DNA from 2 places in the Sphingomonas fuzhouensis genome. Region 1 is predicted to be linked to the other one. Evidence: riboswitches for the same ligand, from Rfam matches in the RefSeq annotation. Region 1 holds a riboswitch; the other holds the start of a gene.
The links. A riboswitch is a leader RNA that binds a small molecule or an ion and turns the genes downstream of it on or off. The one in region 1 is predicted to bind cobalamin.

Region 1 (4,890 bases):
GGATCATGAGGAAATAGAAGACGACGAAGACGAGGAGCAGCGGCGCGAGGCTGAGGAACGAGGCGGCTCCGCCGGACGTAGCGGCCCCGGTTGCTGCCTGAGCGGTGAAGGGAATGAACATTCGGACCCGTCTATGCTGAATGGGCACGGGTACGTGTCGACCGATGACGATCGACAAGCCCCCATGTCGGATAGCCTGCCCGCTACCATCGCAGGCGGACAGGCGCAATGGAGAGGCGGATGTGGTGTTGCTGGTATCGCAACATCAAGGCTTGCATCCCGGATAAAACCCGCCTAGAGGCCGCCGCTCGGTCGGGGCGTAGCGCAGCCTGGTAGCGCATCACACTGGGGGTGTGGGGGTCGCAGGTTCGAATCCTGTCGCCCCGACCAATCTTCTACTGACATCGGTGGACGACGATGAAGCGGGCGAAAGCCTGCTTTTTTCGTTTCTGGCGTGTTCTGCTTGTCTCGCGCGGAGTGAGGGCCGGAGGTTTGGCGTCATGGCGGGCCGAATTGGCCCGGGCCGAGGCGATGGCTTGCAAGCACGCCATAAGAGGATGCATTGTACCCATCTGATGGAACGGCATCAGAGTTTTGGGGGGCGATGGTGAGCAAACTGGCGGCGATACGGGAACGAAGAGCAGCTGCAGCTCGCAAATTGCTTGTCGCCTATGCTGCAATTGTCGGTGTCATGCCCGTGCAAGCGCAGGACGCTACTACTCCGCTGCCAGCCACATTTACCAACCCGCCATTGTTCTGGATACCGGATGCGGGATCGGGGTGGATAGACTTCAATCCTGAGGGTAACCACATCGTCATCCCCGTCATGTTGAACGGTCAGCCCGCCAAGGCCATGATCGACACCGGATTCGACTATCTCGCCGTCAGCAAATCCTATGCGGACGCCCATCACCTCCCGTTGACGCCATGGGGCAAGCCGCCCCTTAGTGTGGGGGGACCAACCCAATATTACACCACACCCTCCGTTGCGATCGACGTCGGTGTCTTTCGCACGATAAAGCCCGGTGCCGTCACCGTCCTTGATCTCAGCAACCTTGCTGTTTCGAATTTGAAAGGCGTCGATGTCGTGATCGGCCTACCCTTGCTCGGCCCCTTCGAATGGCAGGTCGATCAGGATCATCATCGCTTCCGATTGATGAAAAGCGGTACGATCCCTCTGAGCGACGGCATCCCGATCAGGGTTGGCCCGAATAATTCCAGACTGGTCACGGACATCTCGGTCAATGGCAAGTCCGTGTCACCGGTCATGATCGACACGGGCAGTGATGATCCAATGTCCCTGTCCGCGAGAATAGCCGAGGTGGCGGGATTCAAGCCTCAGACCGACATAGCATCGATCGGTGCGGGCGGCACCGCGACTCAGCCGCTGGGCCGAGTGACGGACTTCATGATCGGCCAGCATAAGGTTGCCGACGCTTATGCCACTATTGAGTTTAGCGGTTGGGTGGGATCGGGCATCCAGGCCCTGGTCGGAATGGGGACCTTGCGCGCCTATAACATGACGGTCGATCTCACCGCAGGGCAGATGACATTGGAGCCTCGAACCCGGCCTGCTGCTCCGATCAAGAGAAGCCGAGACGGCATACAGGGGTTCGTTCGCGACGGTCGATGGGCCATCGCGCATGTCATGCGGAACTCGCCCGCGATGACGGCGGGGCTGAAAGCGGGGGCCGAGATATGTGCGATCGACGGTAGGCCGGTCTCGCAGGAGTTGCTCGATGGTTATTGGAGCAGGGCGGCATCCGGCACTCGCCACGTACTGAAGCTTTGCGACGGTCCGTCCCGGGCGATTACGCTCCGCTCATTCTACTGACCCGGGCGTGCATTCCGCCCGCCCGAACGCCCGAAACTGGCGGAACTGCTGTTTTTACCGAACCGCCATCCCCGCCGCCGCGATCTGCGACAGCAAATTCGCCCGCACTGCATCCGATACCGGCGGCAAGGGCCGCGCCGCCTTGCCGTGGCGCAGGCGTTCGCGGTCCTTTTCGTCCGGCTCCACCCGACGCACCCGCACCGCCGCCTTACCGACCGCGCGCAGGCCCAGCTGCTCGGCGGCACCGCGCGAGAGGTCTATGATTCGGGACGATCCCGCGAAGGGTCCACGATCATTGACCCGCACGATGATCCGCCGCCCGGTATCCAGCGCGGTCACCTCGACATAGCTGGGCAGGGGCAAGGTGGTGTGCGCCGCCGTGGCCCAGCCGGGGCGGAAGCGTTCGCCGTTCGCGGTACGCTTGCCCGATTCGTTGCCATACCAGCTGGCATAGCCCAGCATGTCATAGGTCGTGTCCTCGGCGGGAACATAGGTGATGCCCCGCACCGTATAGGGCTTGCCGATCCGCACCGGAAAATCGCTGACCGGGCGGTAATTCCCGCCCGAACACGCCGCCACCAGGCACGCTGCCGCCGGGGCCCATTGCCGCAATCGTCTCACATCGATCATGGCAGCGGGATTAAGCCGCGCGCACCGCCCGATAAAGCGGTTTGCGCCTCCATCCGCCGCAGACTATCCCCGTGCCGACCGGCAGGGGCTTTCAGCTCCACCGCCGGTCGATCGCGCCGGTGCCCTTCGGGGCTTGAAACGGGAATGGGGTGAAAATCCCCAGCTGTCCCTGCAACTGTAAGCGGCGAGCGCGTGATGCCGGTTCCTGCAACAGGGAACAGCCACTGGAGCCATCCGGGAAGGCCGCATCGCGGAACGCTTCGACCCGCAAGCCAGGAGACCTGCCGGTGCGAGTCGCTCTTGCCGCGATCCAGGGGGTGGTCATGGCTAGGATATATTGTATCATTCGAGCGACGCCACCTGGCCGACACGAATCGGAACCCGGCCGGGCGCGCGCCCGCCTTCGACCGGGGACGACCGCGCGAGCGGAAGGTCGGCCGCCAGTCGCCATGGCGCTTTGGGGGAGGTTATCCACCCATGTCCGAAGTTTCTGCCCATACCTCGCTGACACGTCCACCGCTCAAGCACCGCGTCGCGCTGCTGATGGGGGCGCTGGTCATCGTCAATATCGCCGTCTGGGGCTGGGCGTTCAGCGTGTTCGCGGGCAACAGCCTGATGCTGGGCACCGCCTTGCTCGCCTATAGCCTGGGGCTGCGGCACGCGGTCGATGCCGATCACATCGCCGCCATCGACAATGTCACCCGCAAGCTGATGCAGGACGGCCAGCGTCCCATTGCGGTCGGCCTGTGGTTCGCGATCGGCCATTCGGCCATCGTGCTGATCGCAGCGACCACGGTGGCGCTGGCGGCGAGTACCTTGTCCGACTTCGAGGCGTTCGGGCAAAGCGGCGGGACGATCGCCACCATCGTCTCGGCCAGTTTCCTGTTCGCCATCGCGATCATGAACCTGATCATCCTGCGCGACGTCTGGACCCGCTTCCGGCGTGTCGCGCGCGGGGAACCGATGGCCGAGGCCGATGCCGACATGCTGTTTTCGGGGCAGGGGCCGCTGTCGCGACTGTTCCGCCCGCTGTTCCGGCTGATCCGGCGCAGCTGGCACATGGCGCCGTTAGGGTTCCTGTTCGGGCTGGGCTTCGACACCGCGACCGAGGTGGCGATATTGGGGCTGTCGGGGTCGCACGCGGCGGACGGCGTGTCGCTGGCGACGATCCTGGTCTTCCCGGTGCTGTTCGCGGTCGGCATGGCGCTGATCGACACCGCCGACGGGCTGGTGATGCTGGGCGCCTATGAGTGGGCGTTCGTCCATCCGCTTCGCAAGCTCTATTACAATATGACGATCACGCTGGTTTCCGCGCTGGTGGCGCTGGTGATCGGCGGTATCCAGGCGACCGCCTTGCTGGCCGAGCGGTTCGGCTGGACGGCGGGGCCGTTCCGTTATGCGGGCGCGCTGTCCGAGCATTTCAACGTGCTGGGCTTTGCGATCGTCGGGCTGTTCGTTGTCTGCTGGGGGGCGAGTTTCCTCCTCTATCGCTGGCGCGGGTTCGCGGCGATGGAGGCGCGAATTGCAAAGCCCAGCGCGGCGGGATAAATGCCGCTGATCGGGAGCGAAAGCCCTCGAAGATCGCGCCGGTGCCCGCAAGGGCTTTAACGGGAATGGGGTGAAAATCCCCGGCTGTCCCTGCAACTGTAAGCGGTGAGCGAGCGATGCTGGTGCTGTTATAGGCACGGCCACTGGAGCCAATCCGGGAAGGCGCATCTCCTTCGCTTCGACCCGCGAGCCAGGAGACCTGCCGGCGTCATGGTCGCTCTTGCCTGGACCCAGGGGGTGGTCGGGGCACGGTTCTCCGTCGGGGAGCGACGAAGCCATGCGGCCGGGGCCGCATCGGTCGCCGACAAGCGGGGCGGACGCATTCGACAGCGCCCGTCCGTCACCGCTCCGGCGATGGGCCCCTTCCGCGCTCGCTCGTCCGGCGCGTCGGAGAATTACCATGCGTGACCTATCCAAGGTCCCCGTCACCATCGTCACCGGCTTTCTGGGCGCGGGCAAGACCACGCTCATCAGTCACCTGATCCGAAACGCAGGCGGCCGTCGCCTGGCGGTGGTCGTCAACGAGTTCGGCACATTGGGCGTCGACGGCGACATCCTCCAGTCCTGTGCCATCCCCGACTGCCCGGCGGAGAATATCGTCGAGCTGGCCAATGGCTGTATCTGCTGCACCGTCGCCGACGACTTCATCCCCACGGTCGAAAAGCTGTTGGCGATGGAGCCGCGCCCGGATCACATCCTGATCGAGACCTCGGGGCTGGCACTGCCCAAGCCACTGCTGAAGGCGTTCGACTGGCCCGCGATCCGCTCGCGCATCACCGTCGACGGCGTGGTGGCGCTCGCCGATGCGGAGGCCGTCGCGGCGGGCCGCTTCGCCCCCGATCTGGACGCGGTCGAGGCACAGCGCGCCGCCGACCCCA
Region 2 (4,890 bases), on a different contig from region 1:
CGCGACTTTCCACAAGGGGCGATGCCGGTCGAACCCGCCCGCCACCGTCCATTGGTCGTCCGCGATCCGCTCGACGGTGCGAACCGGCCCGGCGAACCGGGTCGCGACGCGCCTGGCCCGTGCGGCGTCGACGGGAGCGACCGCACCGCCCTCCGCCGACAGGATGCGGGTGTCGCCTGCGCGGCTCTCGATCCGCCAGACCGGCGCTCCGTCGCGCATCTCCAGCGTGATCCGCCGCGCGTCCGGCGCTACCGGCGCGCGTCCTGCCCGCGCCCAATCGATCGGCTGCGCGCCCGCCCAGATCGCCGCCGGGCTGAGCAACGGATAGGGGACGTAGAGCATCACCAGCCCGCTTGCGAACCACATAGCGAAGAACAGGCAGGTGACGATCCCGACCCAGCGATGGGTGAGGAAGGCGAGCCGCAAGCCCGCCTTCCCCCAAGGCCGGTCAGAACCCGGCACGAAGCGTCACGTCGAGTGCACGCGGGCGGCCCAATATCCATTGCTGGTCGCCATAAGCGGTGACGGCATAGGCCTTGTCGAACAAATTATAGACGCGGACATCGACCGCCAGGCGCGGCGTCAGCGCATAGGACAAGGTGGTATCCACCGTCGCATAACCGGGAATGCGGAACGCCTCGCCATTGTCGGAGAAACGCCGCCCGACATAACGCAGCCCGGCGCGCGCCTGCACCTTGGCCGACGCATCCCAGCGCAGCCAGAGATTGGCCAGCGCCTCGGGCACATTGGGTGGGGTCCGGCCGCTATAATCGACGCCGCCCGAGCGGAAATCGTCGAACCGCGCATCGAGCAGCGTGCCGTTCGCGTCGATCCCGAAGCCCTGCGGCAGATCGAGCGTCACGGCGGCTTCCACGCCTTGCGACGACCGCTGGCCGACCTGTTCGACCGGACTACCAAGCGTGCGCTGGACGAGCAGCCCCGTCTTGACGATACGATAGGCGGCCAGCGTCGCGGTGCCGTGGCCGTTCGCGAACAGCCATTTGGCCCCCGCCTCGACCTGATGGCCGCGCGCATTACTGAACTGCACCTGCCCGGTCGATACGGTGGTCAGCGTGCCCAGCGGATCGACGCCGGTGGCATATTGCGCATAAAGCGACAGGGCCGGCACCGGCTGATAGACCAGCCCCGCCCGCCAGGTCGCGTTGCGGAACGTCTTTTCCAGCACGAAGCGATCGGGCGTAGCGACGGTCCAGCGACGGACATTGTCGACCTCGTAGCGCACACCGCCGACCACCGACCATTTCGGGCCGAGCGTCACCCGGTCCTCGGCAAACACCGCCAGCGCGGTGGTGCGGGTGCGATAGCGCGGGGCGATTCCTTGCGTATCCAGAAAGCGACCCGGATCGAAGGCGAAGGGATCGACCGCATCGACCTGCTCGACCGAACCGAAGTCGTTCTCATGGGTGAAGCGGACCAGATTGGCGTCCAAGCCGACGACCAGGGCATTGGTAACGCCCGGCGCGATTCCGGTGCGCCAGGTCGCGCTGGCCTGATCGCCCCATTGGGTCAGGTCGTGGCGGATGCCGTAATTGCTGCTCCGCCGGATCGTGCCCGGCGTGCCCGCCGATCCGTCGGCGCAGGCGCCGCTGGCCCCCACCCAGCAATAGCTTTCCAGATTGCGCCAGAAGCGGTCGCTGGTCAGGACATAGGCGATGTTGGACAGGCTGACCGAAGCGCTCGGCGTCCAGTCGACCCGGATCAAGGCGCGGTCGTCGCGGAAGCGCATCCGCGCATCGCCGACATTATAGTTGCGATCGCGCACCGCCAAGTTCAGCCGCCCGTCGATCAGCGGGGTGCCGAAATAGGTCATGGGCCGCTGGTCGCCATGATCGCCGCGCACCGTCACCGCCAGTGTCGCGGACGGGGTCCAGCGCAGCGTGCCCGACAGCGCGACGCTGTCCGACCGCCCCCGATCGACATAGCCGTCCGACCGGTGATAGCTGGCATCCACCCTATAGCCGAGCGTCGGGGTCAGCGGCCCACCCAGCCCGGCGGCGGCGCGGAAACTGTCCTGCGCGCCGTATCCGATCTCGGCCTGGCCATGGGTCTGCGCGGTGGGCGCGCGCATCACGACATTCACCGCACCGCCCAGCGCCCCCTGCCCATAGAGAACCGAGGCGGGGCCGCTCAACACGTCGATCCGCTCGACCATCCAGGGGTCGGTGGGGAAGGTGATCGTCCCGGCCGCCGGGAACAGCCGCACGCCGTCGATCAGTTGCAGCACCGATCCCTGCCCCGAAAATCCCCGCGCGGCCAAGGCGGTGCCGCCATTGCCCGGATCGGCGACGCTCGACAGGCCGGGCGCACGCGTCTCCGCCTCCACGATCGACAGGTCCCCGCGCGCGCGGATCGTGTCGCCGTCGAGCGTCATGATGCTGGCGGGCGTCTCCAACGGGGTCAGGCCCAGCCGACTGCCGGTGGCGTTGGGCGTATCGAGCGCCGGTTTCTCACGCGACCCGATCACCAGCACGGTGGGATCGCCTGCCTGCTCCTCAAGCTTTTGCGCCCCGGCCTCGGTCGCCCCTAGCAGTAGCGCCGCACCGCCCCACAGGCCCAGTCGGACCTGTCCAATTCTGTTATGATATATCATTTTATTGCCCATAGCGTCTTGTCGCGAACAAGCCGAGGCCTTCCGATCGTTGCCGAACGGCCGGATGCCATGCGTGCGGCACGCCAATTTCCGCATTCCCCATGGCCACCCATGCGCCTCCGCCACTTATGGCGTCGCTCGTCGGAACGGACCTAGCCTCGACCATCCCCTGGACCGGGCATGAGCGACCTGACGCCGGCAGGTCTCCTGGCTCACGGGTCATCGCGGGAACATGCGCCTTCCCAGGTTACCCCAGTGGCTGGATCGCCCCTATGGCCGATCCGTGCAGTTCCGCTCACCGCTTACAGTTGCAGGGACAGCCGCGGATTCGGGCCAAAGCCCTCACCGTGTTCCCTTTTAATCCCCCTTGTCGGGGGAACCGGCGCGATCATATCACCGGATCATTCCGGCCGCGCATCGCTAAGCGGAAGCCTTATGATGCGTCAAGCGGGATGAGGTGGCGGCACGCTTGCGCTATGGCGGCGGGATGGCACGCAAGAACCGCTATCTGACCGCGACGATGCCCGATGGCTATGTGAAGACGATCGGCCCGACATCGCAGCCCTTCACCCATTATTGGCGGATCGTCGCCGATCTGGGTGGCGGCAAGACGGACGTGTTCTGGGGCCACGCCAAGTCGCGCAAGGCGGCCATGGCGAACGATGCCGCCATGGCCGAAGCGGTACGGCAGCGCGGTTGGGTGGGCTATCAATTCGAGGTGGTCGAACTGGTGGAGTCGGACGAGCCCCCCGAAGGAGGGAAGAAGGCCTCCCCTGCCAGGCGAGGTCGCAAGGCGAAAGCCTGACCGGGGACGTTCCCATATTCCAGCGCCGGGCATCAGCGATGGCGATCCGGTCAGGAGGCGCGCCGCATCCTGGGGCTTTGGGGTGGGGCAAAGCCGGGATCGACGTCGAAGCGCATGGCCGAGGAGACGAGCGTGCCGCCCCGCAACGGCGACGCTGATGATGACGGCCCCGATGCCTGGGCTCAGTCCGCTGCCCCATCGGTAATCGAGGATTTGCGCCCGGCCCGCGCAGCGATCCCCGCGCCGATACCGAGGCACTGAGAAAGGCTCGGATCAACAGCCTCCTCTATGTCTCACCCGATACCGGCCATGAGTTTCAGACCTGTCGGCGCAGCCTTCCGGCCATGGTGCCGCTACTCTTGCGGAATTGAGGGGGATGACAGGGCCGGGGTCAAGCTGCCCCCGGCCCTGTCGCCATCGGCCAGGATCAGTTCCGCAGGCTGTCGGGAACGATACCCCCATTCTCGGCAAGCTTCGCCATCACGGCCTTGTGAAGCGCGATATTCTGCTCGGCCGAACCATCCTCGGCGGCATGGACGCCCAGTTCGTCGGCCAGCTGCTTGCGTGCGGCAAGGCTGGAATCGAGGTCGAGCAGCTTGAGCAGGTCGACGATCGAGCTTTGATAATGGCCCCCGCCGCCCTTCATGGACGCCATTTCGGACAGGACCGCGCCGACATCGACAGTTTGCGGTGCGGACGCGGGGGCGGCGGGCGCCGGGGCCGCCGGTGCGGCTTGGGTCGGGGCTTGGGCCGGTGCGGGCGTCGGCTGAGCCGGACTGGGGGCAGGCGTCGCCTGGGCGTTGCCGCCATGGTGGAATATCTTGTTCAGAATATTGCCGAAGATGCTCATGGGCTGGTTCCTTCGCTGTTCGGTTCGCGGCGATGCGCGCTTCAACGACGTAGCGGCCCATCCGGGTCCACCGCATGGGAACGTCATCGCCCGACAGACGCTTATCCCCCATCTCCTTCGCAATTTCAGGGGTTTGCCATGACCATCCGTACGACACTTATCGCCACCACCGCCCTTCTCGCGCTGGCGGGCTGTGGCCGGAACCAGGATAATGCGTCGACCTACACGACGAACGGTGCCGATACCGTCAACCAAGCGGATACCACCGCGCCCGCCTCAACGCAGACCGCAACGACCAGCGCCGCGCAGAGCTTTGCCAACACGGCCGCGGCCAGCGACGCCTTCGAGATCGCAACGTCCCAACTGGCGTTGACCAACGGCGCTTCGGCCTCGGTCAAATCCTTCGCCCGCAAGATGATCGAAGCGCATGAGACATCGACCGCCAAGCTGAAGACGTTGACCGCCGGAATGACGCCCGCCCTCACCCCCAACCCGGCTCTGAACGCCGAGCAGCAGCAGACGCTGGATCGGCTGAAGGGTCTGAACGGCAAGGCGTTCGACGAAGCCTATATCGCAGGCCAAACCGCCGGACACCAGCAGACGCTGGACGCGCTGAAAGCCTAT

Region 2: linked by a shared signal. The riboswitch ahead of U1H82_RS18025 (TonB-dependent receptor) and the one ahead of U1H82_RS00520 (HoxN/HupN/NixA family nickel/cobalt transporter) in region 1 are both predicted to bind cobalamin.

What each region holds. Positions count from the first base shown of each region.
Region 1 is NZ_JAXSQY010000001.1:104,627-109,516, forward strand. It holds gene yajC (preprotein translocase subunit YajC) at 1-121, opposite strand, end outside; tRNA gene U1H82_RS00505 (tRNA-Pro) at 314-390, shown strand; gene U1H82_RS00510 (aspartyl protease family protein) at 608-1,834, shown strand; gene U1H82_RS00515 (septal ring lytic transglycosylase RlpA family protein) at 1,889-2,464, opposite strand; cobalamin riboswitch at 2,565-2,767, shown strand; gene U1H82_RS00520 (HoxN/HupN/NixA family nickel/cobalt transporter) at 2,942-4,012, shown strand; cobalamin riboswitch at 4,035-4,233, shown strand; gene cobW (cobalamin biosynthesis protein CobW) at 4,413-4,890, shown strand, end outside.
Region 2 is NZ_JAXSQY010000013.1:1,115-6,004, reverse strand. It holds gene U1H82_RS18030 (PepSY-associated transmembrane domain-containing protein) at 1-426, opposite strand, end outside; gene U1H82_RS18025 (TonB-dependent receptor) at 449-2,611, opposite strand; cobalamin riboswitch at 2,792-3,010, opposite strand; gene U1H82_RS18020 (hypothetical protein) at 3,099-3,416, shown strand; gene U1H82_RS18015 (DUF3597 domain-containing protein) at 3,844-4,266, opposite strand; gene U1H82_RS18010 (DUF4142 domain-containing protein) at 4,405-4,890, shown strand, end outside.